Regions from separate parts of the Paenibacillus sp. 7541 genome, predicted to be linked through region 2. Evidence: predicted binding sites of a transcription regulator. Region 2 holds the regulator's gene; the other holds the start of a gene.
The links. Region 2 encodes CtsR, which represses protease genes until heat stress. Its sites were predicted from a motif close to ATGGTCAATAAAGGTCAAACA; they were not measured.
Positions count from the first base shown of each region.

Region 1: clpP (ATP-dependent Clp endopeptidase proteolytic subunit ClpP) is a predicted target of CtsR. The motif match lies at 9,482-9,502, and genes of this name have one in related genera.

Region 1 is NZ_NQLZ01000047.1:1,583-17,406, reverse strand. Features, by position in the region: gene CHH75_RS22905 (gluconeogenesis factor YvcK family protein) at 1-748, shown strand, start outside; gene whiA (DNA-binding protein WhiA) at 754-1,683, shown strand; gene CHH75_RS22895 (HPr family phosphocarrier protein) at 1,784-2,053, shown strand; gene CHH75_RS22890 (SIMPL domain-containing protein) at 2,311-3,057, shown strand; gene CHH75_RS24970 (hypothetical protein) at 3,068-3,397, opposite strand; gene CHH75_RS22885 (ABC transporter ATP-binding protein) at 3,545-4,510, shown strand; gene CHH75_RS22880 (ABC transporter permease) at 4,507-5,358, shown strand; gene CHH75_RS22875 (ABC transporter permease) at 5,400-6,161, shown strand; gene CHH75_RS22870 (ABC transporter substrate-binding protein) at 6,241-7,293, shown strand; gene CHH75_RS22865 (PdaC/SigV domain-containing protein) at 7,620-8,693, shown strand; gene clpP (ATP-dependent Clp endopeptidase proteolytic subunit ClpP) at 8,806-9,402, opposite strand; tRNA gene CHH75_RS22855 (tRNA-Arg) at 9,560-9,634, opposite strand; gene CHH75_RS22850 (sugar-binding transcriptional regulator) at 9,895-10,932, shown strand; gene gap (type I glyceraldehyde-3-phosphate dehydrogenase) at 11,134-12,138, shown strand; gene CHH75_RS22840 (phosphoglycerate kinase) at 12,331-13,512, shown strand; gene tpiA (triose-phosphate isomerase) at 13,585-14,337, shown strand; gene gpmI (2,3-bisphosphoglycerate-independent phosphoglycerate mutase) at 14,339-15,824, shown strand, end outside.
Region 2 is NZ_NQLZ01000039.1:4,811-20,634, forward strand. Features, by position in the region: gene CHH75_RS21025 (hypothetical protein) at 1-226, shown strand, start outside; gene CHH75_RS21030 (amidohydrolase/deacetylase family metallohydrolase) at 486-1,586, shown strand; gene CHH75_RS21035 (DgaE family pyridoxal phosphate-dependent ammonia lyase) at 1,564-2,667, shown strand; gene dagF (2-dehydro-3-deoxy-phosphogluconate aldolase) at 2,670-3,425, shown strand; gene CHH75_RS21045 (sugar kinase) at 3,418-4,434, shown strand; gene CHH75_RS21050 (GntR family transcriptional regulator) at 4,443-5,159, shown strand; gene CHH75_RS21055 (CtsR family transcriptional regulator) at 5,567-6,028, shown strand; gene mcsA (protein-arginine kinase activator protein McsA) at 6,055-6,579, shown strand; gene mcsB (protein-arginine kinase McsB) at 6,635-7,705, shown strand; gene clpC (ATP-dependent protease ATP-binding subunit ClpC) at 7,768-10,221, shown strand; gene radA (DNA repair protein RadA) at 10,619-11,986, shown strand; gene disA (DNA integrity scanning diadenylate cyclase DisA) at 11,994-13,076, shown strand; gene pssA (CDP-diacylglycerol--serine O-phosphatidyltransferase) at 13,137-13,865, shown strand; gene CHH75_RS21090 (nucleoside triphosphate pyrophosphohydrolase family protein) at 14,025-14,420, opposite strand; gene CHH75_RS21095 (PIN/TRAM domain-containing protein) at 14,684-15,772, shown strand.

The sequences.
Region 1 (15,824 bases), on a different contig from region 2:
TATATTGAAATACCGTTTCGAAACCGGCTCGGGACTGGCCGGGCACAGCCTCGGCAATCTCATCCTGGCTGCCATGACGGATTTGCACGGCGATTTTGTCACGGCTGTTAAGGAGATGAGCCGGGTTTTTGTTGTTCGCGGACAGGTTCTGCCAGCGGCTGGCGAAGCGGTTGTGCTGCACGCCGAGATGGAGGATGGCACGATTGTGACCGGTGAATCGAAAATTCCGGAGGCTGGCCAGCGAATCAAGCGAGTCTTCCTGGAGCCGGAGCATGTGGAGCCTCTTCCCGAAGCCCTTGAGGCGATTCGACAGGCGGATGCGATTCTGATTGGGCCCGGGAGTCTCTACACGAGTATTCTGCCCAATCTGCTTGTCCCCAAGCTTGCCGAGGCGATTGTGGCATCGGATGCTATCAAAATGTTTGTATGCAATGTCATGACACAGCCAGGAGAGACAGATAATTATACAGTAAGTGATCATTTGCAGGCGGTATACGATCATATTGGCCTTCATCTGTTTGATTATGTTATTGTTAATGATGGAGACATTCCTCCTCAGGTGCAGGAGAAGTATGCACAGAAAGGCGCGAAGCCTGTGTACCTGGACCGTGATGAGGTGACCAGCCGAGGATATAAGCTCATCGCTGACAAGCTTGTGCTGTTTCGAACCTATTTGCGGCACGATGCGGATAAGCTGAGCCAACATATTTTTCAGCTGGTGCAAGACTGGATAACACGAAAGAGGTGAGTACCTTGTCCTTTGCGGCTCAAACCAAGAAAGAGTTGACCATGGTCGAAAGCCAGGGCTGCTGCGAGAAAGCGGAACTGTCTGCGCTCATCCGGATGAACGGATCGGTTCAGCTTTCGAACAAAAAGGTGATTCTGGATATTTCGACGGAGAACGCCGCGATTGCAAGGCGCATTTATTCCTTAATCAAGAAGCATTTCCAGGCGCATACTGAACTTTTGGTGCGTAAAAAAATGCGTTTGAAGAAGAATAATGTATACATCGTCCGCATACCGGCTCAGGTTCAGGAAATTCTGAAGGAGCTGCGTATTGTGTCGGAAGGATTTCTGTTTCAGCCACGGATTGACAAGCAGATTGTCCGCAACAATTGCTGCAAGCGGGCATATCTTCGGGGTGCCTTCATGGCAGGGGGTTCGGTCAACAACCCGGAGGGCTCGTCGTATCACCTGGAAATCGCCACGATGTATGAGGAGCACTGTCAGTCTCTTGTCCAGCTTGCCAATGAATTTCACCTGAATGCCCGCTGTATTGAGCGGAAGAAAGGGTTCATCTTCTACATCAAGGAAGGCGAGAAAATCATCGAATTCCTGAACCTGATCGGAGCGCATCAGGCGTTGTTCAAGTTCGAGGATGTCCGGATCATGCGGGATATGAGAAATTCCGTCAACCGCATCGTCAACTGTGAGACGGCCAATCTGAACAAAACCATCGGGGCGGCGATTCGCCAGATTGAGAACATCAAGCTGCTGCAGAAGGAAGTCGGCCTGGAGAACTTGCCTGACAAGCTCCGGGAGGTCGCCGAAATTCGGCTGGCTCATCCGGATATGAACCTGAAGGAAGTCGGGGAACTTCTCAAGGGGACGGTCAGCAAATCCGGGGTAAACCACCGTCTTCGCAAGATTGATGAACTGGCGGAAAAGATTCGAAACGGATAACATTTTTTCTGCTAGTGTCCTGTATGGTTAAATGTTATAATATGATAAAATATCACCGCGCTTTCAATTCAGCAGATTTATAAGATAGGGGGTAATTTTCATGACAAAGCACCCGGTAGTCGTTCGGCTGAAGACGGGTCTACACGCCAGACCGGCCGCGCTGTTCGTTCAGGAAGCGAATAAATATTCCTCTGAAATTTTCGTCGAAAAAGATGATAAAAAAGTAAATGCCAAAAGTATCATGGGAATTATGAGCCTAGCTATCAGTTCCGGAACTGAGGTTTACATTAGCGCAGAAGGAGCCGACGCTGAGCAAGCGGTTACCTCGCTCATGAATTTGGTGAGCAAGGAAGAGCTCGAAAATCAATAAACAATACCTGTCATTAAGAAAAGTCTTGTCATCTGCAAGGCTTTTTTTAACATAAGCAAGCGAGGGGTATTCTACATAATGGGTTGGGATGAGACGGGAGCGGTTGCCCGTCTTTTTGTCATGCATACCATGCAGGGATCCATGATTCATAATAAATATGATAATTTCGCAGCGTCTGATGCAACATTTACCAACTGAGCACCGTTAGAAGGGTAAGGCAAGCATACAAGGGCCAAAATTGAGGAGGCGAATGAACAATGAACAAGTGGGTTAAACGGGTTGGTGCAGTGATGATTGCAGGGACGCTGCTGACCGGAGGCGCAGCTGTCACCGGAATCGGGGGTGCAACGGAAGCATATGCGGCTGAGACGCCGCGCAGTGTGGTAACAGTGGTGGGTAAAGGCGAAATTTCTGTGAAGCCGGACATCGTCTACCTGTCCATTGGCAGTGAGTCTACGGCGGCAACAGCAAAAGAGGCGCAAAGAAGCAATGCGCAGAAAGTTCAGAAGATTACAGCGTTGCTGAAGGATACATGGAAGATCAACGAGAAGGATATCAAAACGGAGCAGTTCTTCGTACAGCCAAACTACACGTATTCGGATGAAGGCGGACGCACGCTGAAGAGCTATACCGCTTATCATTCGCTTGAGGTTACGCTTCTTGACCTGACGAAGGTCGGAGACGTGCTGGATTCAGCGGCTGACGCGGGTGCGAACATCATTGGCAACGCCCGCTTCTCGGTTGCCGATCGGGATGCTTACGAGGCGCAAGTGATTGAAAAGGCGATTGCGAATGCCGATCTGAAGGCGCGCGCCATTGCCAATGCAGCCAAGCGTCAGCTTGGAGCGATCATCAATGTGTCGGAAGGTTCGGCGATGAATGATATCATTACGTTTGCCGCGGCGGACGGCCTGGCGTCGAAAGCAGAAAGTGCTGGCACCTCGCTTGAGCCGGGCGAGATCAAAATTGTTACCCAGCTTAACGTTCAATATGAGCTGAAATAGTATGTCGGAATTAAGCTCTCGGGCTTTGTGCCGCTGCGATGCAGCGCGTAGAACTGCTGGAGGGCTGGTCAGCACCCGTCTGTATATGCAGGCGGGTGTTTGTGTTGAGACAAGGGCTTCGTTCTTGTCCACTGCGGAAGCTGGGGATGAGGGTTTCCGGTTGCTCGCCCAGCGCTGCCATGTTCTTGAAGAATATCCCGTCTTTACCCTGTCGAAATCCGCAGAAAAGTGTTGTACATAGTGGGAAAACAATGTATAGTGAATATGCAAAAAACTGAATTTGATGAACATCGGTAAAGCCATACCCATGGATATGGCTTTTTTTTCTTAAACGACGCATGATATACGATTATTCTTGAGAAACGGGTCTGCCTTCGGGCAGAATTGCCGTTTCTTCTTACTGGTTTCGAACAGGCCCGCGAATATAAGCGCGCAAGTATTCACGCTCTATCCCATGTAAGGGCACCATTAGAAAGGGGTTGATGCTATGATTGAGCTTGTCCAGATTGAAAAACATTTTCAGGGACAGGCGGTCGTGCATCCGCTGTCGCTCTCCATTAAGGAAGGGGAATTCCTGACCTTGCTGGGCCCAAGCGGCTGCGGCAAGACAACGATCCTCCGTATGATCGCAGGCTTCGAGCAGCCTACGGATGGACAGGTATGGCTCGCGGGGCAGAACGTGACGGATGTTCCTGCAAGCAAGCGGGATCTGAACCTCGTATTCCAGCATTATGCCCTATTTCCGCATATGACCGTTGAAGATAACATCGCGTTTGGGCTAAAGATGAAGAAGATGCCGCGTGCCCAGATCAAGGAGCGTGTAGATGAAGCTGCCCAAATGACCCAGCTGTCGGCGCTGCGGGATCGCTTTCCGCATCAGCTCTCCGGCGGTCAGCAGCAACGTGTCGCCATTGCGCGTGCGATTGCGAACAAGCCCAAGGTGCTGCTGCTGGACGAGCCGCTTGGCGCGCTGGATTTGCAGCTTCGCAAAAACTTGCAGTCCGAGCTGAAACATTTGCAGCGTACGCTTGGGATTACATTTGTTTATGTGACGCATGATCAGGAAGAAGCGATGATGATGTCCGACCGGATCGTCATTATGAATAATGGCAAGGTGGAGCAGATCGGCACGCCGCGCGAGATCTATGCGAGACCGCAGACCCTGTTCGCTGCAACCTTTGTCGGGGAGAACAATATTTTCTCATCGCCGGAGGGGCTTATCGCTGTTCGGCCCGAGAAGATGGTGGCTCAGCGGGAGCCGGGTGCGAAGAAGACGGGTGTCATTGAGGACATTCAATATTTGGGCAGCGTGCATAAATTGCTGGTGCAGCTGGATGGCGAGCCAATGAAAGTGACGGTGGCGCTCGATATATCGGATGAACGTCCGTGGCAGATCGGTGAGGCTGTAGGGGTGAACTGGAACGACAAGGACGAGGTGATGATCGAGCCATGAGAAATTCCCGATTTCTCCTGCCGCCGGTCCTGTTGTGGCTGTCATTGTTCCTAGTGATCCCGATGCTGATCGTGGTGGGCATCTCGTTTTTGTCGAGGGACACGCTTGGCCGAGTTGTATTTGAGTTCAACCTGGAGGGATACCGCACTTTTTTTGATCCGCTGTATTTGGGGATCTACTGGGACACGCTGGTTTTGTCGCTTCTGACTACGGTCATCTGTTTGTTGGTCAGCTATCCGCTGGCCTATTATATAGCGAACGCGTCCCCGCGGGTTCAGACTTGGGGGCTGGTCCTGATTACGATTCCGTTCTGGATCAACTTTCTAATCCGCACGTATGCCTGGGTGCTGCTGCTGCGAACGCAAGGGGTCGTCAACAGCGCATTGCTCTGGCTCGGCTGGATTGATGAGCCGATTCAGATGCTGTATACCTACGGCGCGGTGCTGATGGGCATGGTCTATAACTTCATTCCGTTCATGGTGCTGCCGATCTACGTGGCGCTGGAGCAGATGGACAAGCGTCTGCTGGACGCCGCAAGCGACCTCGGCGCTTCCAGATGGAAGGCGTTCCTGCATGTGACGCTGCCGCAGAGCAAGTCGGGCATCATGACCGGTGCGGTGCTTGTCTATGTATCGACTTCCGGCATGTTTGTGGTGACGGATATTCTGGGCGGTGCGAAGTCGACCATGATCAGCAACATTATTCAGACGCAGTTTCTGGGGGCACGTAATTGGCCGTTCGGCGCGGCGCTGTCAGTGATTTTTGTCGTGACATCCCTGATCCTGATTCTGCTGTTTAACCGGGCGATGCAGGCTCGTCATCAACGAGTAGGGGAGGGAAGAGCGTGAAGAAGCGCAGCCATCCCCTGCTGGGGATCCATTCGTACCTGATGCTGGCCTTCATCTATATGCCGATTCTGATCATTATCATTTATTCTTTTAACAGCGCGAGACTTAGCGGCAACTGGGAAGGCTTCACACTGGACTGGTACACATCCTTGTTCCAGAATCGCCATGTCAGGGAAGCGCTGATGAACAGCCTGACGATCGCGATTACATCCACAGTGGTGTCGACCATGCTCGGCACAGCGGCGGCGCTGGCGCTGCGAGATTTGCGCGGCAAGAAACGCAGCGGCATGAACGGGCTTCTGTATCTCCCGGTTATCATCCCGGACATCATTATGGGGCTGTCGCTGCTGGTGATGTTCAGCCAACTGAACATGCCGCTAGGCAAGACGACGGTGATGATTGCGCATATTACATTCAGCTTGTCCTACGTCTATGTAGTTGTGACAGCAAGGCTGTCAGGCATGGGCAAGCAGCTGGAGGAGGCTGCGCAGGATCTTGGCGCCACGCCGTGGCAGACGTTCCGGCATGTGACGCTGCCGCAGATTGCCCCGGGGATTATATCCGGTGCACTGATTGCTTTTACGCTGTCGCTGGATGATTTTATGGTGAGCTTTTTTGTGGCGGGGCCGAGTTCAACGACGCTGCCAATCTATATATACGCCCAGGTTAAGCGGGGGATATCGCCGGAGATTAACGCCCTGTGTACACTGCTGATCCTGGTGAGCATTACCCTGATTCTGCTGTCCCAATACATTCTTAACCGGGGCAACAATGACAAGAAACACAAGACATTGCCGATTTAAAGCAAATTTGCTTTTTCGGATAGAGGGATGATCTCAAAAGATCCCAAAAAACGGAACGAGGAAGAGAGGAGATAAGGAATTGAAAAGAAGAGGATGGACCCGTCTGCTGGCGGCAGGCTTGGTTGGGGTATTGTCGGTAGGCCTTTTGGCAGGCTGTGGCTCAGAGAAGGAAACGCTGCATATTTACAGCTGGGCGGATAACTTTGATCCCGAGGTGCTGAAGGATTTCGAGGAAAAGTTTGATGTGAAGGTCACTTATGACAACTATGCCAACAATGAGGATCTGCTGGCCAAGATCAATGCGGGCGGAAGCGGATATGATCTGATTCAGCCTTCGGATTACATGGTCAAAACGATGATTGAGTCAGACCTGCTGGAGCCGCTGGATATGAACAATATCCCGAATTTCGAGAACATTTCTGACACGTTCAAGGACCCGTCCTACGATCCGGGCAACCAATATTCGATTGTGTACACCACCGGTGTGACGGGCATTGCATATAACACGAAGTATATTCAGGATGAGATTAACAGCTGGGAAGATCTGTGGAATCCCGAATATAAGGGCAAGGTGCTGCTGCTTGACGATAATCGCGAGGTGATCGGCTTGGCGCTCAAGAAGCTCGGGAAATCGAACAGCACGACCGACGAGGCGGAGATTACCGCAGCGGTGGAGGAGCTGAAGACGCTTCTTCCGAATGTGCTTGCCTTCGACACGGACAGCATCAAACAGAAGATGATGCAGGAAGAGGGCTGGATTGCGAGCGTATGGTCGGGGGATGCGGCGTTTATCGCGGCTGAGAATCCGGATGTGGCCTATGTTGTGCCTGAAGAGGGAGCGACGATTTTCTCCGATAACTATGCGATTCCGAAAGGTGCGAAGAACAAGGAACTGGCCGAGAAGTTCATCAACTTCATGCTGGAGCCTGAAGTGAGCGCCAAGAACTTTGAGTATATCGGATACAGCAATCCGAATACCAAAGCGATGGAATTCCACAGCGAAGATTATCGCAACAATACGATGATCAATCTGACAGACGAAGAGCTGGCGCGGACCGAATGGCTCGATAATGTGGGCGAGGCGCTGCAGCTGTACGACCGTCTGTGGAGCGAACTGAAGAGCGGCCGGTAACAAAGCTGTTATCGTTTGTTAAATATAGAAAGCGGGAAAAGGTCTGTCGAATCGACAGGCCTTTTCTTTGTATGCCGTCACATCCTCGGACCTATGTCTGGAGAAGTCATTTTCTCGAACCTGAGCTCGCCGCTGTATCCCGAGGTTAGGGAGTTTGGCCGGGAAGGCATGAGCGGGGATAGGCCCTCGGCCCCGGAATCAAAATTGTCATTCGTATTGTTACCTATAGACCAAGCATGAAGGATTATAATGGGAAAGGAAGTGAACAATAACAGCAACTTATTCAATTGACCCCATAACAAAAACGACAAAGGTGGAATTTCGAAATGAAGCGTAATCTCCGTATATGTGCATCGTTCATTGCAGCTGGTGTTCTGATCGGAAGCCTCGGATGGACCGGGCAGGTGATTGAGGCGAACGGATCGGCACAGGCGGCCGCGGCCAGCCAGAAGAAGTCCAGCAAGGAAGTTGTTCTGAAATGGAATGGCAAAGTGCTGCCGCAAAAAGGAATCCTGTCCAACGGTGTTACATATGTGCCAGCTACCGCCGTCAGAGACGCGCTCGGTTTGCCGATTAAGTATGATGCTAAAGCGCGTGCTTATACGCTGGGCGATGGATACAACCGTCTGAAAGCGGTGGTGTATGCCTCGAAAGACATCGGCCTATCGGTTAACGGGCTTTACATAGGGGAGCCTGGAGGCCAGATCATCGATGGGCGTTTGTATATCCCGTATAAAGTGCTCAGTGATTATATGGGCGTTCAAGGACAGTGGAATGCGGCGCAGAAGACGCTTTCGATGGTGCCGAAAAAGCAAAATGCGATCACAATTTCTGCCAAAACATTGAAGGAGTCCACGGATAAAGCCAACATTCAAGTGCGCTATGCCCAGATCAGCGGTCTTGGCAACGATAAAGCGCAGTCTGCGATCAACGAGACGCTAAAGCAGCATGCCGAGCGGTTCATCGAGGCGGCGAAGGAGCAGGTTGCGGAAGCGCCATCGCCTGAGCCGGGGATGGAGTATGAGTTCCAGGGCGATTTTGTAGTGACCTACAACGCAGAGGGGCTGCTCAGCATCTTGACGAGTGAATACACGTATACGGGCGGGGCGCATGGGATGACTTACCGCCAGGGTTATACGTTCTCGCTGGAGGACGGATCGCTGCAAAGCCTCGGGGACGTCATTAACCTGAAGGGTGACGGCAAGAAGAAGCTGAATGATTATGTATTGAAGAAATTCAAAGCCAATGAGGGCTATCTCGGCGGGTTTGAAGGCGTATCGGACGATGCCGATTTCTACCTGAAGGACGGCGCAGCGGTGCTCTTCTTCCAGCTGTATGAGTACACGGCGTATGCTTACGGTTTTCCGGAGTTTGAGCTGAAGCTGAAGGAGTGGAAGTAAGGGCTGCAGTTATGTAAGCAGACTCGTCGAGTACAAGAGTTATGGAAAAAACGGGCAGGCACCGATTCGGCGCCTGCCCGTTTTTTTATGCAAATAAGGTTTCCGGCTGAGTTTACAGTCCTTGCGCCGGAGTTTTCTCCAGAACCTGATCGACGATGCCGTATTCCTTGGCTTCTTCAGCAGTCATGAAGTAGTCGCGATCGGTGTCTTTCTCGATGCGCTCAAGCGGCTGACCGGTACGCTCTGCGAGGATGCGGTTCAGCTTGTCGCGCATCTTCAGAATGCGGCGGGCGCGGATTTCGATATCCGTTGCCTGGCCTTGTGCGCCGCCAAGCGGCTGGTGAATCATGATTTCGCTGTTAGGCAGCGCGAAGCGCTTGCCCTTGGCACCTGCATTCAGCAGGAACGCGCCCATCGAAGCCGCCATGCCGACACAGATGGTCGAAACATCCGGCTTGATGAATTGCATCGTATCGTAAATGGCCATGCCGGCGGTAATCGAACCGCCCGGGCTGTTGATGTAAAGATGAATATCCTTTTCAGGGTCCTCTGCTGCCAGGAACAGCATTTGGGCAATGATGGAATTGGCGACCACGTCATTTACATCGGAGCCGAGGAAGATAATGCGGTCTTTCAGCAATCTGGAATAGATGTCGTACGCCCGCTCGCCGCGGTTGCTTTGTTCAACGACCATAGGTATAAAACTCACGTGGAAAACCTCCTCTTAAGTACAGTCCTCTTTAAAATACTGTTACCGTATTACCCACATGATAAACAATTCAAATCAAAAAGTCAAAGAAAGTCAAACTATCGGGTAAAAAAAAGAGCCATCTCAGGCACTATGCGGGTAAACAGTAATGATGATATGGCGCGCCCGCGAGGAATCGAACCTCGATCTCAGGCTCCGGAGGCCTACGTCATATCCATTGGACCACGGGCGCATAAAAATTAGCAACGAAATTGATTATACAACAAGTTTGAACAAAAGACAAGAAGTCGTTCAAAAGATTGTTTTTGTCTAGACCCAAGCATCATTTGGCCATAATGTATAAGAATGCCTGAGGCTGAGAAATATACTTTCGGACCCCTTGCAACCTGCATAATAATTGAGTAGAATAAGGGTGGGACTTAAATTGCTTACCCGGGACATTTTACGTCCAACATAAAGAGCGTCGAGACGAAGTTTGCAGGAGTGGAATGCATGCGTGACCTATTAGAAATACAAGAGCAGCTTCTGCCAGATCTCATGGACACTCTTAAACGAAGGTATACGATCCTTCATCAGATCAGGTTGTCTGGAGTTGTCGGACGGAGGACGCTCGCCGGATCACTCGAGATGACCGAGCGTGTGCTCAGAGCGGAGACCGATCTTCTGAAGGCACAAGGTCTGATTGAGATCGAGACGGTCGGAATGCGGATCAGCGATGCCGGCATCTGTTTGCTGGAACAGCTGGAGCCGATGATGAAGGAGCTGTTCGGTCTGGCCCGCCTGGAGGAGAAGATTCGCAAGGCTTATGGCTTGCGCAAGGTTGTTGTCATTCCTGGCGACAGTGAATCCTCCCCGGATGTGAAGCGTGAGCTTGGCCGTGTCGGAGCAAGAACGCTCCTCAGCTATGTTCATAGCGGAGACACGATTGCCGTCACAGGCGGATCAACGCTTGCCGAAGTGGCAGAGCAGATGACCGCGCTTGCCGGCGGCCCTTTGAAGGGAAGCTGGTTTGTACCGGCTCGGGGCGGCCTTGGAGAGAGTGTGGAGATTCAGGCGAATACGATCGCTTCCAAGATGGCCAAACGGGTTGGCGCGGAATACCGGCTGCTGCATGTACCGGATTTGCTGGGCGAGGATGCCTATCAGTCTCTTGTGCATGATCAGCATATTCAGGAGATTGTGCATGTCATCCGTCAATCACGCATTATCATTCACGGCATCGGCGACGCCATGGAGATGGCCCGCAGGCGCAAGCTGGATGACGGCTCGATTGACAGTCTGCAGAAAGACGGTGCCATTGCGGAATCCTTCGGATACTATTTCAGCGAATCAGGTGAGGTCGTACACAAGATGCTTACGCTCGGTCTTCGGCTTGAAGATATTATGCGCACCGAGATCGTTATTGGCATCGCAGGAGGAAGAAGCAAGGGCAAAGCGATCCACGCTGTGCTGAAATTCGGCCATGAAGACATTCTGGTCACGGACGAAGCGGCTGCGCTGGAAGTTATGAAGGAAATAGAGACGCTCTAGCATTAAAGGACCATGGACCAGGATTGAACGGGGTGGAGCGCCTAAGTGCTGCATGCCTGAATGGAGCCCGAAGTGCTGCGATCATATGGAATTGTCCCTTTTTCGCAGGCATTGGCCGCACATTCAAGCTATTGTTGTCATGACTGACCTTTTGGCGGTCTTGAATATATACAAATAAAGCAAATATGGAGGGAACTGCTAATGGTTAAAGTAGGTATTAACGGTTTTGGACGTATTGGACGTAACGTGTTCCGCGCTGCGCTGAACAACAGTGAAGTTGAAATCGTGGCAATCAACGATTTGACTGACGTGAGCACACTGGCACACCTTTTGAAATATGACACAACTCACGGAAGACTGGATGCAACAGTTGAAGCTAAAGAAGGCGCGCTTATTGTAAACGGCCGTGAAGTGAAAGTATTCGCTGAGCGTAATCCAGAAGCTCTTCCTTGGGCTGAATACGGTGTTGAAATCGTGGTTGAATCCACAGGTATCTTCACTGCTAAAGAAAAAGCTTCCGCTCACTTGAAAGGCGGCGCGAAGAAAGTTATCATCTCCGCTCCAGCTACTGACGAAGACATCACAATCGTTATGGGCGTTAACGAAGACAAATACGATCCAGCTAACCACACCATTATCTCCAACGCTTCTTGTACAACGAACTGCTTGGCTCCTTTCGCCAAAGTTCTTGATGAGAAGTTCGGCATCGTGAAAGGCATGATGACTACGGTTCACTCTTACACGAATGACCAGCAAGTACTCGATCTGCCGCACAAGGACCTTCGTCGTGCTCGTGCTGCTGCTGAGAACATCATTCCTTCCACAACTGGTGCGGCAAAAGCAGTTAGCCTTGTCCTGCCACAACTGAAAGGCAAACTGAACGGTATGGCTATGCGCGTACCTACGAAGAACGTTTCTGTTACAGACCTCGTTGTTGAGCTGTCCAAGAACGTAACCAAAGAAGAAGTTAACGATGCGCTGAAAGCTGCAGCTGACGGCTCGCTGAAAGGCATCCTGAACTACTCCGACGAGCCGCTTGTATCCAGCGACTACAACAGCGATCCGGCTTCTTCCACGATTGATGCGCTCTCTACTATGGTAGTTGGCGACAACATGGTTAAAGTCGTTTCCTGGTATGACAACGAGTGGGGCTACTCCAACCGCGTTGTTGACCTCGCTGCTTACATCGCAAGCAAAGGTCTGTAATTGATTTAAACCATTCAATCGAAGAGGAGTTCCGCTTAAAGGTGCTCCTCTTTGGTTCATGGTTTTTCCTGTTTTTAAGCCATAAGCCATGCACTTAAACACATAGACAACACGCCGGGCTTTGGACGACATAAAGAGATGAAGAGCACCTGCTGTCGGCTGGGGAGAATAGTTTCTAGGAGGAACGTGGAGATGAACAAGAAAAGTGTACGTGATGTAGAAGTAAACGGCAAACGCGTCTTTGTCCGGGTCGATTTCAATGTACCGCTTGAGGATGGTAAAATAACAGATGATACTCGTATCCGCGAGACACTGCCAACCATCAATTACCTGATTGAGCGAGGCGCGAAGGTCATTCTCGCCAGCCACATGGGTCGCCCGAAAGGCGAGGTTGTTGAATCGCTGCGCCTGAATCCGGCAAGCGAGCGCCTGTCCGAACTGCTTGGCAAACCGGTTGCGAAGGCGGATGAAGCTGTAGGCGAAGCGGTTAAGGCTCAAGTGGAGAAGCTGCAAAACGGCGATGTGCTCGTGCTTGAGAACGTGCGCTTCTATCCAGGCGAAGAGAAGAACGATCCGGAGCTGGCGAAGCAATTCGCAGAGCTTGCTGATCTGTTCGTCAATGACGCATTTGGTGCAGCTCACCGTGCGCATGCTTCGACAGAAGGCATTGCCCATCATCTGCCGGCTGTATCCGGTCTTCTGATGGAGAAGGAGCTGTCTGTTCTGGGCAAAGCGTTGTCGAACCCGGATCGTCCGTTCACAGCGATCATCGGCGGTTCCAAAGTTAAGGACAAAATCGATGTCATCAACAACCTGCTTACACTGGCTGACAATGTCATCATCGGCGGTGGACTTGCCTATACGTTCTTCAAGGCGCAAGGCCATGAAATCGGCAAATCCCTGCTGGATGCAGAGAAGCTGGATACGGCGCTTGGCTTCATTGAGAAAGCTAAAGAGCTGGGCAAAAACTTCTACCTGCCGGAAGACATCGTAGTAACTGACGATTTCAGTGCAGATGCAAACACCAAGGTGGTCACGATCGACAGCATCCCAGCAGATTGGGAAGGCATTGATATCGGTCCGAAGACACGCGAGAAGTATGCAGAAGTGATTAAAAACTCCAAGCTGGTCGTATGGAACGGGCCGATGGGCGTGTTCGAAATCGAACCGTTCAGCCACGGTACTCGCGCTGTAGCGCAAGCTTGTGCGGAAACGTCTGCTTACACGGTGATCGGCGGCGGAGACTCGGCTGCAGCAGCTGAAAAGTTCGGTGTAGCTGACAAGATGGACCACATCTCGACGGGTGGCGGCGCATCCCTTGAATTCATGGAAGGCAAGGCGCTTCCTGGCGTTGTGGCTCTGAACGACAAGTAAGACACGAATGGGTAAAGACGCAAGATAGCAGTTCCCCGCGGGATGGCGGGGAATATTTAAGGAGTGAACCTAGTGAGAACACCAATCATAGCTGGCAACTGGAAAATGTTCAAAACGGTTCCGGAAGCAACGTCCTTCTTCGAGGAAGTTAAGGGCAAGGCGGAAGTAGAAGGCGTTGAGAGCGTCATCTGCGCGCCGTTCACAACGCTTCCGGCTCTGGTCGAAGCTGCGAAAGGAACAAGCATCAAGATCGGGGCTCAGAATCTTCATTATGAAGACAGCGGTGCATTTACCGGAGAAATCAGCGGTTCCATGCTGAAGGATCTGGGCGTGGACTACGTCATTATCGGGCATTCCGAGCGTCGTCAGTACTTTGCGGAAACCGACGAGATCGTCAACAAGAAGGTGCATGCGGCATTCCGTCACGGACTGCTTCCGATTGTATGCGTTGGCGAGAAGCTCGAAGAGCGTGAAGCAGGGAAGACGAAGGACGTATGCAAAGTGCAGACCGAAGCTGCATTCGCAGGTGTTCCTGCAGACCAAGCGGTTCATGTCGTCATTGCCTATGAGCCGATCTGGGCGATTGGCACAGGCAAATCCTCCACGGCGCAAGATGCCAACGAGGTGATTGCATATATTCGCGATCTCGTGAAAGGATTGTACGGGGAAGACGTTGCAGCTGCGGTTCGCATTCAGTACGGCGGCAGCGTGAAGCCTGAGAATGTAACGGAGTATCTGGGGCAAAGCGACATTGACGGCGCTCTCGTCGGCGGTGCCAGCCTGCAGCCAGCTTCTTACATTCAACTCGTTGAGGGGGCGAAGTAAGATGTCAGCACCAAGACCGGTAGCCCTGATCATCATGGACGGATTCGGGCTGCGCAATACGGAGGCAGGAAATGCGGTCGCTAAGGCGAATAAGCCGAATTATGACCGTTATCTGAAACAATATCCGAACACCACACTGACCGCTTGCGGAGAAGCTGTAGGCCTGCCGGAAGGGCAGATGGGCAACTCCGAGGTCGGCCACTTGAACATTGGTGCAGGACGGATTGTATATCAGGACTTGACCCGGATCAGCAAGTCGATTCGTGAAGGGGAGTTCTTCAAGAACGAAACCCTGGTTGAGGCCATTCAGAATGCCAAGAAGAACAACAAGAAGCTTCACCTGTACGGGCTTGTATCCGATGGTGGCGTACATAGCCATATCGAGCATATGTTTGCCATGCTGGATCTCGCGAAGCAAGAAGGCCTGGACGAGGTGTATATTCATGGCTTCATGGACGGACGCGACGTCGCTCCGGACAGCGGGCGTCAATTCGTCAAGGACCTGATCGCCAAGATCGAAGAGATTGGCATCGGCAAGATTGCTACGGTATCTGGCCGTTACTACGCAATGGACCGCGACAAGCGCTGGGACCGTGTAGAGAAGGCTTACCGTGCGATGGTATACGGTGACGGCCCGAAATATACGGACCCGCTCAAGGCCATTGAAGACTCCTATGAGAAGTCGATCTATGATGAATTTGTTGAACCGACGGTGATCGTGGATGAGCAGGGGAACCCGGTCAGCCTCGTGGAGAGCGGAGATTCGGTTGTGTTCCTGAACTTCCGTCCTGACCGTGCGATTCAGCTGTCCCAAGTGTTCACGAACAAGGATTTCCGCGGTTTCGAGCGGGGACCGAAGTTCCCTGAGAACCTGCATTTTGTGTGCCTTACGCTGTTCAGCGAGACGGTCGAAGGCTTCGTGGCCTACAAGCCGAAGAACCTCGACAACACGCTGGGCGAAGTGCTTGTACAGCATAACAAAAAGCAGCTTCGCATTGCCGAGACCGAGAAATACCCGCATGTTACCTTCTTCTTCAGCGGCGGGCGCGACGTGGAGCTTCCTGGCGAAACGCGTGTCTTGATCAACTCGCCTAAGGTGGCGACTTACGATCTTCAGCCGGAGATGAGTGCATACGAGGTGGCTGAAGCTTGTGTGAAGGAAATCGAGGCGGATAAGCATGATGCCATCATTCTGAACTTCGCGAACCCGGATATGGTTGGTCACTCCGGCATGCTGGAGCCAACCATCAAAGCGGTGGAAGCCACGGATGAGTGCGTAGGCAAAGTCGTTGAAGCCGTTCTGGCCAAAGGCGGGGTTGCTATCATCACGGCCGACCACGGCAACGCCGACATGGTATTCGACGAGAATGGCCGTCCGCATACGGCACATACAACCAATCCGGTTCCGTTCATCGTCACCGATGAGAATGTGACCTTGCGTGAAGGCGGCATTCTGGCTGACATCGCTCCAACGATTCTGGATCTGA
Region 2 (15,824 bases):
CGGCATCCTTACATTCCTTGTGCTGCACTCTATCATCGGATGGGTGTCCCAAAAGCTGTTTGGAGATGGATACTGGTCGCAAAGCGGGTCTATTAACGAAGAAGGAGTGTTCTTTCAACTTGGCCCGGTGGGTCAGTCCTGGGGGGATGCGATACTTGAAGTTATAGTCTCCATCCTCCTCCTGTATGCAACAGCATATCTGATTGAACGGAAGGTAGCAGCCTGAGCAAGTCGCGGTTATTACGAAATATGGGTTTTAAAAATAGACAACGAAGGCAAGCTTGGTGACCGAATGGGCCGAGCTTGCCATTTCTTTTACCATCAAACATTATAACGTTATATTCACATCGCTATGAATCTATGCTATGCTAGGGAAGACAGTAAGATGGATAGCAGTAACTGGAACGGATTCATTAAGCAAGTGGCTCAGGACAGTCAGTATAGGAATTGCAACAGGGAATGGGAAAGGAAGGGATGAGGCCATCTTGGAAAAGCAACTCGTACTTCGCAATGTCCAGACGGTACAGGGTACATCTCTGGATATTGTCGTTGAGAACGGCCGGATTGCGGCTATAACCCCGGCTAACTCGGCCCAGGGGGATAAGGTGTATGACGGCTCGGGACAGTATGTCTCCAGCGGCTGGATCGATATGCATGTGCATGCGGTTCCCGGATTGGATCCCTACGGTGACGAAATTGATGAGATCGGCGTCAAGCAAGGGGTAGCCACCATTGTAGACGCAGGCAGCTGCGGTGCAGACCGTATCGGAGAACTGGCGCAGGATGCGGCGCGGGCCAAGACCAACGTGCTCGCATTCCTGAACATTTCGCACATCGGGCTGGAGCGCATTGATGAGCTGTCGAATTTGGACTGGATTGATGCTGAGCGCGTCATGGAAGCGCTCGGGTCTTACCGGGATATAATTGTCGGACTGAAGGCAAGGATTAGCCGGAGCGTCGTTAAGGAGCAAGGAGTGGAGCCGCTGCGGCGGGCGAGGAAGCTGTCGCTTGATACATCGCTGCCGCTGATGGTGCATATCGGCTCAGGCCCTCCCGGGATTGAACAGGTCATTTCCCTGCTGGAGAAGGGTGACATCGTCACCCATTACTTGAACGGGAAGGCGAACAATCTGTTCACCCCGGATGGTAACCCGTTGCCGGCGCTTCAGGAAGCTATTGCGCGCGGGGTACATCTGGACGTCGGGCATGGAACTGCCAGCTTCTCCTTCCGGGTCGCCGAATTTGCCAGAAGACACGGGATTGCCCCGAACACGATCAGTTCGGATATTTACAGAGGTAACCGGTTGAACGGCCCGGTGTACAGTCTGGCTCATGTGATGTCCAAGTTTTTGCTGCTGGGCTACAGCCTGAACGAAGTGATTGCAGCAGTGACTGAAGCAGCAGCCGTCTGGCTGGGAAGGCCTGAGCTTGGGCGGATCCAGGTTGGGGATCCTGCGCATCTGACGCTGTTTACCGTCACCGAGGGGGATATTGAACTGACGGACTCCGAGGGAGAGACGAGAATTGCCAAACGATATATTGAGCCAAAAGGAGTTGTGGTCCATGGATCATTCACTGCATGCTAAATACGGATTGAAGCGAGTTGTTAATGCGAGCGGGCGCATGAGCATTCTCGGGGTGTCAGCCCCGACGGATACGGTCATGGAAGCGATGAGAATCGGCGGACAGAGTTATGTGGAAATTGCCGATCTGGTGGACAAAGCTGGCGACTACATCGCCCGTATCCTTGGATCGGAGGCTGCGGTCGTGGTGAACTCGGCTTCCAGCGGCATCGCGCTGTCCGTGGCGGCGATTGTGACCCAGGGCAACCGCAGACGAAGCGACAGGCTGCATCAAGAACCGATCGCGAACAATGAGATCATCATGCTCAAAGGGCATAATGTTCAGTATGGGGCGCCGGTAGAGACGATGGTATACCTTGGCGGCGGCAAAGTCGTTGAGGTGGGGTATGCCAATGAAGGCCGCAAGGAGCATATTGAGGAGGCCATCGGCGAGCATACCGCGGCTATTTTATATGTGAAGTCCCATCACTGTGTTCAGAAGAATATGATATCGGTTGAGGAAGCCGCCGAGGTGGCACGGGCGCATGACATTCCGCTGATCATCGATGCGGCAGCCGAGGAAGATATCCATAAATATGTGAAGTACGGCGATCTGGCTATATACAGCGGGTCGAAAGCGATTGAAGGGCCCACCTCCGGCATCGTGGGCGGCAAGCGTCAGTATATCGAATGGGTGAAGGTACAGCTTCACGGCATTGGTCGCAGCATGAAGGTTGGCAAAGAGACCACGTTTGGCTTGCTGCAGGCGCTGGATGAATACATCGTCAAGGAAGACAAGAGTGAGCAGGAGAAGGCCGCGCTGGAAGCCCTGAAGGGGTTGTCTGTTCTCCCGGGCATCGAGGTTGCGATTGTGCAGGATGAGGCAGGACGCGCGATATTCCGAGGCCGGGTGAAGGTGAATCCGGATGAGGCAGGCGTGACAGCCAAGGAGATGAACGATCAGCTCCGCGAGGGCGAAATTGCCATCTACACGAGGGACTACGGCGTGCGTCAGGGTTATTTCGATATCGATCCGCGCTCTTTGGCGGGAGACGATTTGCAGGTCATTATTTCAAGAATTCAGCAAATAGCAGGAGGCAAATAATTATGGCAAACATCGATAACAGATTGTACAAGAACCGGACTGCGCTGAACGTCCTGGCTGGCAGCATTCAGAATGCAAAAGAAGTATTCGAAGCGGCGGAAGGATATGTGCTCGTTGGCGTTCTCTCGAAAAATTATCCCACTGTGCAGGAAGCGGTAGCTGCGATGAAGGAGTACGGGGCAGCGATTGAAGATGCCGTGTCCATCGGTCTTGGGGCAGGCGACAATCGTCAGGCCGCTGTCGTGGCCGAGATTGTAAAAAGCTACCCGGGCACGCATATCAATCAGGTATTCCCGGCGGTAGGAGCCACCCGGGCCAATCTTAACGGTGCTGACGGCTGGATCAACAGCCTGGTGTCCCCGTCCGGACAGGTCGGCTATGTGAATATCTCCACGGGGCCGTATAGCGCGGCTAACAGCGAGCATGCGGTTGTGCCGGTTAAGGCGGCAATTGCTCTTGTGCGTGATATGGGGGGCAATGCCCTAAAATACTTCCCGATGCAGGGGCTTAAGCTCGAAGATGAGTATCGAGCAGTTGCCAAGGCATGTGCCGAGGAGGGCTTTGCGCTTGAGCCGACCGGCGGCATCGACAAGGACAATTTTGAAGCGATTGTCCGCATCGCACTGGAAGCCGGGGTACAGCAGGTCATTCCGCATGTCTACTCGTCCATCATCGACGCCGCGAGCGGAGATACGATCGTGAGTGATGTTCAAGAGCTGCATCAGAAACTTAAAGCGCTGGTGGATCAGTATGCCTAAGGTTATCGCTGCGTTCGGCGAGGTCATGATGCGGCTTCAGGTTCCGGGCTACGCATCCTTGGCACAGGAGAGTCATCTGAATTATTCCTTCTCGGGAACGGGTGTCAATATTGCGTCTGCGCTGTCGCGCCTCGGACATACCGGTTATCTGATCAGCACGCTGCCGGATAATCCGCTGGGTGAGGCAGCCTTGGCCTACCTGCGTAAGCTTGGCATCCATACCGGATTGGTCAGCAGGGCTGGCAAATATATCGGCATGTATTTTCTGGAGAACGGCTTTGGCGTCCGTCCGGGCAGGGTCACTTACACCGACCGGCTCGGCAGCAGCTTCAACACCGCGGGAGACGATGTCTACGACTTTGAAGCGATCGCTGACAGCATTGATCTGGTGCATTTTTGCGGGATTACGCTTGCGATGAATGATCAGGTACGCTCTCAAATGAAAAGCCTCGCCCGTGCCGTCAAGGCCCGCGGCGGCAAGGTGGTCTTTGACTGCAATTATCGGCCTTCCTTGTGGGGGGCGGACCGCTATGCTTATGCCAGACCGCATTATGAAGAGATGCTGTCCTTGGCGGATGTGGTGTTCATGAATGAGAAGGATGCGATGTACATCCTGGGACTGACCACGACGAAGACGGAACGCCGGGCGCAGCTGGAGGAGTTGATTCCACAGGCGGCAACCAAGTATGATATAAAGGTTGCAGCCGGCACTCATCGCAGCATTAACGGCGATAATACGCATTCTTTGCAGGGATATATTTATACGGGGGGCGCTTTCGAATATTCGAAGCAACTCACCTTCTCGGTTCACGACCGGATCGGGGCCGGGGATGCGTATGCAAGCGGCATAATTCACGGCACCCTCGAAGGGTATGACCCGAAGCGCACCGTAGAGTTCGCAGCCGCTGCCGGAATGCTTGCGCATACCGTGACCGGGGATACGCCTACGGCCAATGAGCGCGAGATTGTCCAGGCGATGAATGAGCACATGTCAGATGTTGAAAGGTAAGATCAGAGATGACGATTACACGGAAGAACGGTCCGCTATATTTGCAGATCAAAAAAATTATAAAAGACCGCATTCTGCACGGCGTCTATCCGCTCGGGTCCCATATTCCGTCCGAGCCGCAGCTGGAGCGGGAATTCAACGTCAGCAAGATGACGATCCGCAACGCAATCCAGGAGCTGTACCAGGAAGGTTATGTGGACAAGCGAAGCGGCGTGGGCACCATTGTGATCCGCAACACCTCTTTTTCTAAGCTGTCCAAGGGCAAACGCTTCACCGAGATTCTGGTCGAGGAAGGTCATCAGATCCAGAAGCAGCACCTGAGCTTTGGCTGGACGCAGCCGGAGCCGGGCACCGAATTGTACGAGAAATTCGGCGAACGCTGCCGGTATATTGAGCGCCTGTATTTGCTGGACGGTCAACCGTACATTCACTATATTCATTATATTTCATCCAGAGTTGACCTGGGGGAGGAGCTTGATCAAAGCGAGCTTCCCTCACTATATGACAGGATTGAAGAGAGCAGAATCACGCTGGAGCAATTCCGTGACCGGTTCACGGTTGCACCGGCGCAGGAGGAGACCGAACGGCTGCTCGGGGTGAAGCCGGGCACACCGCTTCTGAAAAGGCTCCGCTCCTCCTATGATGCCGAAGGCTCGATTATAGAGTACAGCATTGGCTACTACAACACGGAGCTCCAGCATTATTTGATCACCTATGATCTGTAAGACCTCCAGTTCTGTCGATGGCTCCCGGTTATTGTCCGGGGTCGGCCCGGCACTAGGAGTTGAACAGCAGCACATAGATCAAGAGCATTCCCGTCCTTGCCATAAGGATTGGGGGATGCTCTTTTGTGTGTACAGGGGGCTGTGAGCGGAAGGCTGCCTTCAGGGCTATAAACAGGCTGGAAATGGGGTACAATAATGATGTGAGGCGTGAATGGAACATCATAATAGAAAGCCCTTGGCAAAATAAAAAAATGTGCTATAATAAAGTTAAAGTCAAAGAAAGTCAAAGTCAACGAAGGGTTCGCAGTTTTTGATTATGGTTAATTCAACCTATAAGCAAGGCTCTGTGCGGACGTGTAAGATCCCTATCCATCTTTACGTTTCAAGCAGTGGAGGATGAACAGACAATGCGTAATATCTCTGATATTATCGAACAATACCTAAAGAGCATTATACAGGAAAGCCCGGAAGGAACCGTTGAGATCCAGCGGAATGATCTGGCGGAGCAGTTCTCATGCGTGCCATCCCAGATCAATTATGTCATCAGCACACGGTTCACGCTCGAGAAGGGGTTTCTCGTGGAGAGCAAGCGCGGAGGCGGCGGCTATATTCGTATACAGCGTATCGAATTGCCGCAGCATTCGGCGCTTCATAAGCATCTTAACCACACGATTGGCAATATGATTGACCAGACGGTGGCAGAGGGGCTGATTTATCAGCTTGAGGAAGCCCGGTTGCTCACCAAGCGGGAGGCTTGCTTGATGCGCGCCGCAATTTCTCGGGAGTGCCTGAACGTCAAGCTTCCTTATCGGGATGAGCTGAGAGCCCGGATTATGAAGGCCATGCTTGTATCTTTATTAGGTAAGTGAGTCTGTCTGTTAAGGAGGCATGTGATATGTTATGCCAGGAATGCGGCAAACGGCCAGCAACGCTCCATTTCACCAAAATTGTGAACGGGGAGAAAACAGAATTTCATTTTTGTGAATTCTGTGCCCGAGAAAAAGGGGAATTGATCCCCGGAACGTCGAATGGTTTTTCTATACACAGTTTATTGTCGGGCCTCCTGGATCTGGATCCTTCCGGAAAAGGGCAGACGCCAGGTGCGATATCGGCACAATCTCTGCGGTGTGAAGAATGCGGCATGACCTACTCCCAGTTCAGCAAGGTCGGACGCTTCGGCTGCAGCTCCTGCTACAACTACTTCTCGGATCGTCTGGACCCGCTGTTCAAGCGCGTTCATGGGAATACGGCGCATATCGGCAAAGTGCCGAAGCGCAGCGGCGGCCGGATCAAGCTCAAGCGCAGACTCGACGAATTGAAGAAGGAACTTCAATATCGGATCGTGCGTGAAGAGTTTGAGGCTGCGGCCGAAATCCGGGATCAAATTCGAGAGCTCGAGAAGAACATGGCTCAAGGTTAGCGCTTCGTGAGCGATGAGCCAATGAAACTGGACTTGAAGTAGGAGGGATTGCGTGATGTCCAATCTTCGGTTTACGGAACATGCGCTCAGCGAATGGATGCGTGGAAGCGGTCAGGACTCCGACATTGTCATTAGCACTCGCGTCCGGGTAGCCCGCAACCTTCAGCATCTTCCTTTCCCGCTGTTGGCAACGAACCAGCAGTCCGGTGAAGTGCTTGAGCGCCTGACCAAAGTCATCGAGGATGAGCAGCTGTTGAACGACTTCGGCGTGCTGCATGTCATACCGTTAAATGAGATTAACGATCTGGACAAACAGGTGCTCGTTGAGAAGCATCTGATCAGTCCGAATCTGGCCAGCGAGTCCCGCAACGGCGCTGTGGTGCTGACAGATGATGAATCGGTAAGCATTATGATCAACGAGGAGGATCATCTCCGCATTCAATGCCTGTACCCCGGCTTTCAGGTTCATGAAGCCTGGGAGCGGGCATCGGCGCTGGATGATATATTCGAGTCCAGAGTCGATTATGCCTTTGATGACAAGCGGGGCTACTTGACCAGCTGTCCGACGAATGTCGGCACCGGGCTTCGGGCTTCGGTGATGATGCATTTGCCGGCGCTGGTCATGACGCAGCAGATCAACCGGATTCTGTCGGCGGTGTCGCAGGTAGGGTTGACGGTCCGAGGGATTTACGGAGAAGGCAGTGAGGCGCTGGGCAACCTGTTCCAGATTTCGAACCAGATTACGCTCGGGCAGACCGAGGCCGAAATTATCGAAAATCTGCACAGTGTCGTGCTTCAGATCATAGAACATGAGAAGAACGCCAGAGAGCGGCTTCTGAATGAATCCAAGATCCGGATTACGGACCGGGTGATGCGTTCCTACGGCATTCTGTCCTATGCGGCGGTCATGGATTCGAAGGAAGCGGCACAGCGCTTGTCGGATGTCCGGCTCGGGGTGGATCTGGGCATTCTGGAAGGACCGCCAAGCTCGGTCATGAATGAGCTGAATGTGAAGACACAGCCCGGCTTTCTGCAGAAGACATTCGGCGAGAACATGAATCCTTCGGAACGGGATGTCTACCGGGCGAAGCTGATCCGGGAAACACTTGGTCATACTTGTAGTTAATGATATGAAACGAACCGCAATACGATAATAACGATACGAATCGAACGTGGAGGTGCAATACGATGATGTTTGGCAGATTTACAGAACGTGCGCAAAAGGTGCTGGCACTCGCTCAGGAAGAGGCCGTTCGTCTGGGCCACAACAATATTGGAACAGAACATATCCTGCTCGGACTCATCCGTGAAGGGGACGGCATTGCAGCGAAAGCGCTGATCGGCCTCGGCCTTGGACTGGAGAAAATCCAGGACGAAGTGGAGAGCTTGATCGGACGCGGACAGGAGCAGCCGACGAATATTGCTTATACGCCTCGCGCCAAAAAAGTCATTGAGCTTTCGATGGATGAGGCTCGCAAATTAGGCCATACTTATGTAGGGACTGAGCATATTCTGCTCGGTCTGATCCGTGAAGGAGAAGGCGTCGCAGCACGCGTGCTGAACAACCTCGGCATCAGCCTGAACAAGGCGCGCCAGCAGGTGCTTCAGCTGCTCGGAAGCAGCGAAGCCGTGTCGAGCCATCACGGAACGCCACAGAACGTCAGCACACCGACGCTGGATAGTCTGGCCCGGGATTTGACGGCCATTGCCAAGGAAGGCAATCTGGACCCTGTCATCGGCCGCAGCAAGGAAATCGAGCGTGTCATTCAGGTGCTCAGCCGTCGTACGAAGAATAATCCGGTGCTCATCGGTGAGCCGGGCGTTGGTAAAACGGCGATTGCCGAAGGGCTGGCGCAGCGGATCATCAACAATGAAATTCCGGAGACGCTTCGCGACAAGCGGGTCATGACACTCGATATGGGCTCTGTCGTGGCAGGCACGAAATACCGGGGCGAGTTCGAGGACCGTCTGAAAAAAATCATGGATGAAATTCGTCAGGCCGGCAACATCGTTCTGTTCATCGATGAGCTGCATACGCTGATCGGCGCTGGCGGTGCGGAAGGCGCCATTGATGCATCGAACATTTTGAAGCCGTCCCTTGCTCGGGGCGAATTGCAGTGCATCGGTGCAACGACGCTGGACGAATATCGCAAATATATCGAGAAAGACGCAGCCCTGGAGCGCCGCTTCCAGCCGATTACGGTCGATCAGCCGTCTCCGGAGGAAGCGATCCAGATCCTGTACGGACTGCGTGACCGTTACGAAGCGCATCACCGTGTGAAAATAACGGATGAAGCAATCGAGGAAGCGGTAAAATTGTCGGACCGTTACATTACAGACCGCTTCCTGCCGGATAAAGCGATTGACCTGATCGATGAGGCCGGATCGAAAGTCCGTCTGCATACGTACACGATTCCGCCGAACCTGAAGGATCAGGAAGCGCGTCTGGAGGATATCCGCAAGGAGAAGGACGCCGCGGTCCAAAGCCAGGAATTCGAGAAGGCTGCCGCGCTTCGCGATACGGAACAGAAGCTTCGTGAAGAGCTTGAAATTACGAAGAATCAGTGGAAAGAGAAGCAAGGCCGCACGGACTCCGAGGTAACCCCTGAGGATATCGCGGACGTTGTAGCCAACTGGACCGGCATTCCGGTCAACAAGCTGAAGGAAGAAGAGACCGAACGTTTGCTGAAGCTGGAGGAGATTCTCCACAGCCGCGTCATCGGCCAAGAGGAAGCGGTGAGAGCCGTCAGCCGTGCTGTGCGCCGTGCGCGCGCCGGTCTGAAGGATCCGAAGCGCCCGATGGGCTCCTTCATCTTCCTCGGCCCTACAGGCGTCGGGAAGACGGAGCTGGCTCGTGCGCTGGCCGAAGCGATGTTCGGCGACGAGAACGCCGTGGTTCGGATCGATATGTCCGAGTATATGGAGAAGCACTCCACTGCGCGTCTCGTCGGAGCGCCTCCGGGATATGTTGGTTACGAAGAAGGCGGCCAGCTGACCGAGAAGGTTCGCCGCAAGCCGTATTCCGTTGTGCTGCTCGATGAGATCGAGAAGGCTCACCCGGAAGTGTTCAACATCCTGCTCCAAGTGCTTGAGGATGGTCGTCTGACCGATTCCAAGGGCCGCGTGGTCGATTTCCGGAATACGCTGATCATTCTGACGTCCAACGTGGGCGCAGAGGCGATCAAGCGCAACTCGACGCTTGGCTTCACCGCCGCGAGCGATGCCGGACGCGACTACAACAACATGAAGGGCAAAGTGATGGATGAGCTGAAGAAGAGCTTCCGTCCGGAGTTCCTGAACCGGATCGACGAGATCATCGTGTTCCACTCGCTCGAAGAGAAGCACATCGCCGAAATTGTGACGCTGATGTCCGACGAGCTGCGCAAACGGCTGCTGGAATTCAACGTGGAATTCGAGCTGACCGACAAAGCGAAGAGCTTCATTGCCAAGGAAGGGTACGACCCGGCCTTCGGTGCTCGTCCGCTCCGCCGGGCACTGCAGAAGCATGTTGAGGACCGGTTGTCCGAGGAACTGCTGAAGGGCAATGTGGTCAAAGGCGACTCGGTGGTCATCGACGAGGAGAACGGCGAACTGGTCGTTCGCAAGACAGGCAAAGTAACTGCCGCTGCCGAAGCGGAATGATCATATAGATCGATTGAATAGAAGAACTGCACTGAGCGTCCGGGGGGATTCGTCCTTGGGCGCTCATGCTTTTTTATCGGGATCAGCCAGGTTCCTCTGCGTATACTTGCGCAAATGTGTTTGCACTTTTCTAACGTGTGTTATGCAACGATCATCCTAAATCCGACGGCGATAGACAAATTTGTTAAACAACGGTTAATTATAGCTAAAAAAAGTGTGCCGCCACACCGAAATCAACAATAGGGACAACTTCCTTATAAAACCATGGGTATAGGCACCTAAAGTTACTGAATAGTCTTTACGATGAATTGTGTTCAATGGTAAACTTTGAGTAATGTCTGATTTTGCAGTCTTTTACGGAATCCGACAATGACCGAACGTGATAAAGGAGACATTCATGGCCAAAACTAAGACGAAATTTACTTGTACTGAATGCGGCTATGAAGCCCCTAAATGGTACGGTAAATGTCCGGGCTGCCAATCATGGAATTCCATGGTGGAGGAGACCGAGACAGTTGTCAAGACCCAGGGGAGGAACTCCCCTCTTTTTCATAGTAAAGAAAAACCTCTTTCGATCATAAATATAGAGAGTGGCAAGGAACCCCGTATCCAGACCGGGATTACGGAGCTGAATCGTGTTCTCGGCGGCGGGCTCGTTCCCGGCTCCCTTGTGCTTGTCGGCGGGGATCCCGGGATCGGTAAGTCCACGCTGCTGCTCCAGGCCTCGAACCGTTTGGCACAGAGTGGTGTGCGGGTGCTGTATATATCGGGAGAGGAATCGGTCCGCCAGACCAAGCTTCGTGCTGATCGGCTCGGGGCGCTGTCCGAAGAGCTGTTCGTGCTGTGCGAGACGAACCTGGAGGCGATTGAAGAGGCGATCGAGAGCGTGCAGCCGGGCTTTGTTGTCATCGACTCCATTCAGACGGTTTATCTGCCGGAGGTGACGAGTGCGCCTGGCAGTGTAGCTCAGGTGCGCGAATGCACATCCCGGTTTATGCGCCTAGCCAAGGTGAAGGGCATCGCCACGGTTCTCGTTGGCCATGTGACCAAGGAAGGGGCCATTGCTGGACCGCGCATGTTGGAGCATATGGTGGATTGCGTGCTGTATTTCGAAGGCGAGCGGCATCACACGTACCGCGTGCTGCGCGCCGTTAAGAATCGATTCGGCTCGACGAATGAAATCGGCATTTTCGAAATGGGCGAGGATGGGCTGCGCGAGGTCGGCAATCCTTCCGAGCTGTTCTTGTCGGAGCGTCCGCTCGGCGTGGCCGGCTCGACGGTGGTGGCGAGCATGGAGGGCACGCGGCCGGTGCTTGTGGAACTGCAGGCGCTGATCTCAACCACCCATTTTCCTTCGCCAAGACGAATGGGCACCGGGGTCGATCATCACCGGATGAATCTGATCATCGCCGTTCTGGAGAAGCGAATGGGCATGTTCCTCCAGACGCAGGACGCATACCTGAACGCAGCCGGGGGCGTCAAGCTGGATGAGCCGGCGGTGGATCTGGCGATTGCCGTCAGCATTGCCTCCAGCTTCCGCGATATTCCGACCAAGCCCTATGATGTCATCTTTGGCGAAGTGGGTCTGACCGGTGAAGTTCGGGCGGTGTCCCGGGCAGAACAAAGGGTGAAGGAAGCGGAGAAGCTTGGCTTCAAGCGTGTCATCCTGCCGGAGAAGAGCCTGAAAGGCTGGAAACATCCGAAAGGAATTCAAATTATAGGAGTTAATACCGTTGCAGATGCACTGGCGGTTGCGTTAGATTAGGGGGCATATGAAGGTGAAGGAATCGAGCCAACTGGATAAAATGAATGATCTGCTTAAGCTGGTAGCTCCGGGAACACCGTTTCGCGACGGCCTGGAGAACGTGCTGCGGGCGAAGACAGGGGCGCTGATCGTGGTCGGCTACAGCCCGGAAGTGATGGAGGTTGTGGATGGGGGATTCTCCATTAACTGCGATTTCTCGCCCAACTATTTATATGAGCTGGCGAAGATGGACGGCGCCATCATTCTCAGCGAAGACCTGAAACGAATTTTGTACGCCAACACCCAGCTGATCCCGGATTCCTCCATCGCCTCCATCGAGACGGGGATCCGTCACCGGACTGCGGAACGGGTGGCCAAGCAGACAGGCAAGCTCGTTGTGTCCATCTCTCAGCGCCGGAACATTATTACGCTGTATCAAGGCTCGCTACGGTATGCGCTGAAGGAAATCGGCGTCATTCTGACCAAGGCGAACCAGGCGATTCAGACGCTGGAACGCTATCGGGCAGTCCTCAATCAGACGCTGACCAACCTGTCGGCATCGGAGTTTGAAGAACTGGTCACCATTCCGGAAGTGGTCAACGTTATTCAGCGAGTGGAGATGGTGCTTCGGATCAAGAAGGAGATCAAGCGCTATATTAATGAGCTTGGCAATGAGGGCCGGCTGATCAGCATGCAGATGGATGAGCTGGTCAGCAATATGGAGGAAGAAGCCTGGCTGCTGTATGCGGATTACGTGCGCGAGTACAGCGAGGAGAAAATCCGCGAAATCATACTGGCTTTGAAACGCTCAACGGATGAAGAACTGCTCGACATTCATCACATTGTGCGTCTACTCGGATATCCGGCCTCGGCGGCGGCCTCCGAGGAGGAGATTCTGCCGCGGGGCTATCGCATTTTGAATAAAATTCCCCGTCTGCCGAATGTGATTATCCGCAACCTGGTGGACCGGTTCCAGGATCTGCCGAGCATTATGGCTGCTTCCATCCACGAGCTGGATGAAGTGGACGGCATCGGAGAGGTTCGCGCACGGACCATCAAGGAAGGGCTCAAGCGTTTGCAGGAACAAGTATTCATTGACAGGCAAATTTAAAACCCCTACAATCAATGGATGTCTGCACGTACACTGTTAGACGACGAGGTGAATATACACATGACAAAATCAATTCCGAACATGTTTACGTTAGGTAATCTGTTTCTCGGAATGATTGGTATTATCCTGGCTTTTGAAGGCCGGACCAGCATGGCTGCGATTATGATTATTATCGCCATGCTGCTCGACGGACTCGACGGGCGTGTCGCCCGGGCCTTGAACTGCCAGAGCGAACTGGGCAAGGAACTGGATTCATTGTCCGATGTTATATCGTTTGGTGTTGCGCCTGCTTTGATCATGTACACAGCTGTTTTCAGCGATTTGAATAACGCATTGGCCTGGACCGTGACAGCCATCTTCCCGATGTGTGGAGCGATGAGGCTGGCAAGATTTAATGTTCGTCCCGGCATACCTGGGTATTTTATCGGACTGCCGATCCCGGCAGCAGGCGGCGTACTGGCTACGCTGGCATTGTTCAACGAAGAGATTATGGCGCCTTACATGATCGTGGCGATGCTGCTTCTGTCTTATCTGATGGTCAGCAGCGTCAAGTATCCGAATTTCAAAAAAGTCGGAATTCCAAAGACTGCCATCAAATTTACTCCGATTGTCATTATCGGCGCTGTCATGGTTGCCGTGTTCTTCCCGGAGCAGACATCGATGCTGATCTTTGTGCCGCTTGTGCTGTATGCAGGCTACGGGCTGCAGCAGAACCTGCGCAGATTCAGAAGAAAAAAGCGCAAGAAGGACAACAATTCCGAAGAAGCTTACCAATCTTCCGATCACTAGCAACCTGCCATTATTCATCATTCGAATATTTCCAATAATAAAAAGCATTTATTTCCTGCCCTTAAGCAGTGAAATAAATGCTTTTTATATGCATATAAAAGGCCGTTCCTTATATCGAAGAACAAAATGATCGTCTGGTGCTGCCAGCGCAAGTGCTGATTATGACAAGTTAAACAGACCGAGCGTCGAGCATTTCTGGGACTCTTTGCTCACAACATCATCCAGCTGGATGTCCAGCAGATTAGCCAGGGCGGACATGTAGAAAAGGCTTCGTCCAAGCTCGGAGCTGACGGCCTCACGGCAGTTCTCGCACAGCTCACCCTTCACATGCGTGCCGGCGAGTTCCCGGGCATGCTCAAGGTCAGCGCCGATATCGAAGGTCTGCTTCGTGGCGTGAAGCTCGATGCATCCGCATTCCGTAACAGCCTTGGTGACAGCTCGGTTAACGGATGCGCTGCTTTGACCATTTTTGGACAATACATCCATCAAGCTGCGATGACGGAGCAACAATTCGGAAACTTGATCCTGAAAAGCCTGTAAACTAGGAGCGCTCATTTTTACATCCACCTCGATATTTATGAATTGAGTTCATTATATTCCACACGTTCAGCCGATTTCAACCAATTTAGGGATTGGCAGGGCGGTAAGGCACAGGGGGAGGCAGCAACAGAACGGCGGCTGGCAAGGAAACGAACATGACAAGGAAACATTTTCAAAAAAAGCTAACCAAGACGATTATGCTGTAAAAAATTGGACCATACTGGAAAGTAAGAAGAGGGAAATATTGATTTCTGAAGTAAAAGGAGGTGCGAAAGCTCATGATTAAAAAAGCTATCTTAGCATTTGCGGTTTTATGCGGAGCATGGTGCGGATATACGCTGTACCATACGGTCCCGCAATCATTCTCGGAGCTCTCGCCGATATTTGATCAAGGTGTATTCGCGGCAGGCAGCGGGGCATCCGCGCTGCTGGGGGGATTGTTGTTTGGCGTGATTGGCATGCTCGTGGCTGACAAGGTGGCAGGCCGTCTGCAAACGATGATTTCCGCTTTCTCGCGGATTCCGATGAATGAGCTGGCTGCCGGTACGGCAGGACTTCTGGGCGGATTGCTGCTGTCGCTGTTAATGTCGCCGGGGCTGCTGTGGCTTGGACAAGCCGGGAAGCTGATGCAGGTCGGAATTACGCTCTTGGGCGGATACATTGGTCTTAGGATCGGGCTGGAGAAGAAGGAAGAGCTGGCTTCGCTATGGATGTCCGGCAAATGGAGCCAGGTGGCCGAGCCGGAAGGCAGACGCATTGAGGAGCATAAGATTCTGGATACGAGTGTCATTATTGATGGCCGCATTGCCGACATTTGCAAAACCGGATTTATTGAGGGGACGATTGTCATCCCGGAATTCGTACTGGAGGAGCTCCAGCATATTGCGGATTCCTCGGATCTGCTGAAGCGCAATCGTGGTCGGCGGGGACTGGATATTTTGAATAAAATTCAGAAAGAGCTCGAAGTGAAGGTACTCATCTATGAAGGGGATTTCGAAGAAATATCCGAAGTGGACAGCAAGCTGGTCAAACTCGCCAAAGTGCTTCAGGGGAAAGTGGTAACCAATGACTTTAATCTGAACAAGGTGTGCGAGCTTCAAGGCGTATCCGTGCTGAATATCAACGATTTGGCCAATGCGGTCAAGCCGGTGGTGCTGCCAGGGGAAGAAATATTGGTTCAAATTATTAAGGACGGGAAAGAACACGGCCAAGGCGTGGCCTATCTGGATGACGGTACGATGATCGTTGTCGAGGGAGGACGGGAATATATCGGCACCATGATGGAGGTGCTGGTGACAAGCGTGCTGCAGACCTCGGCCGGCCGAATGATCTTCGCCAAACCGAAACTGTTGGAAAAAGCCCAGTAAACGGAGTATGATGAAGGTATACATATGTCCGTTTTCGCCACGTCGTGGTTGA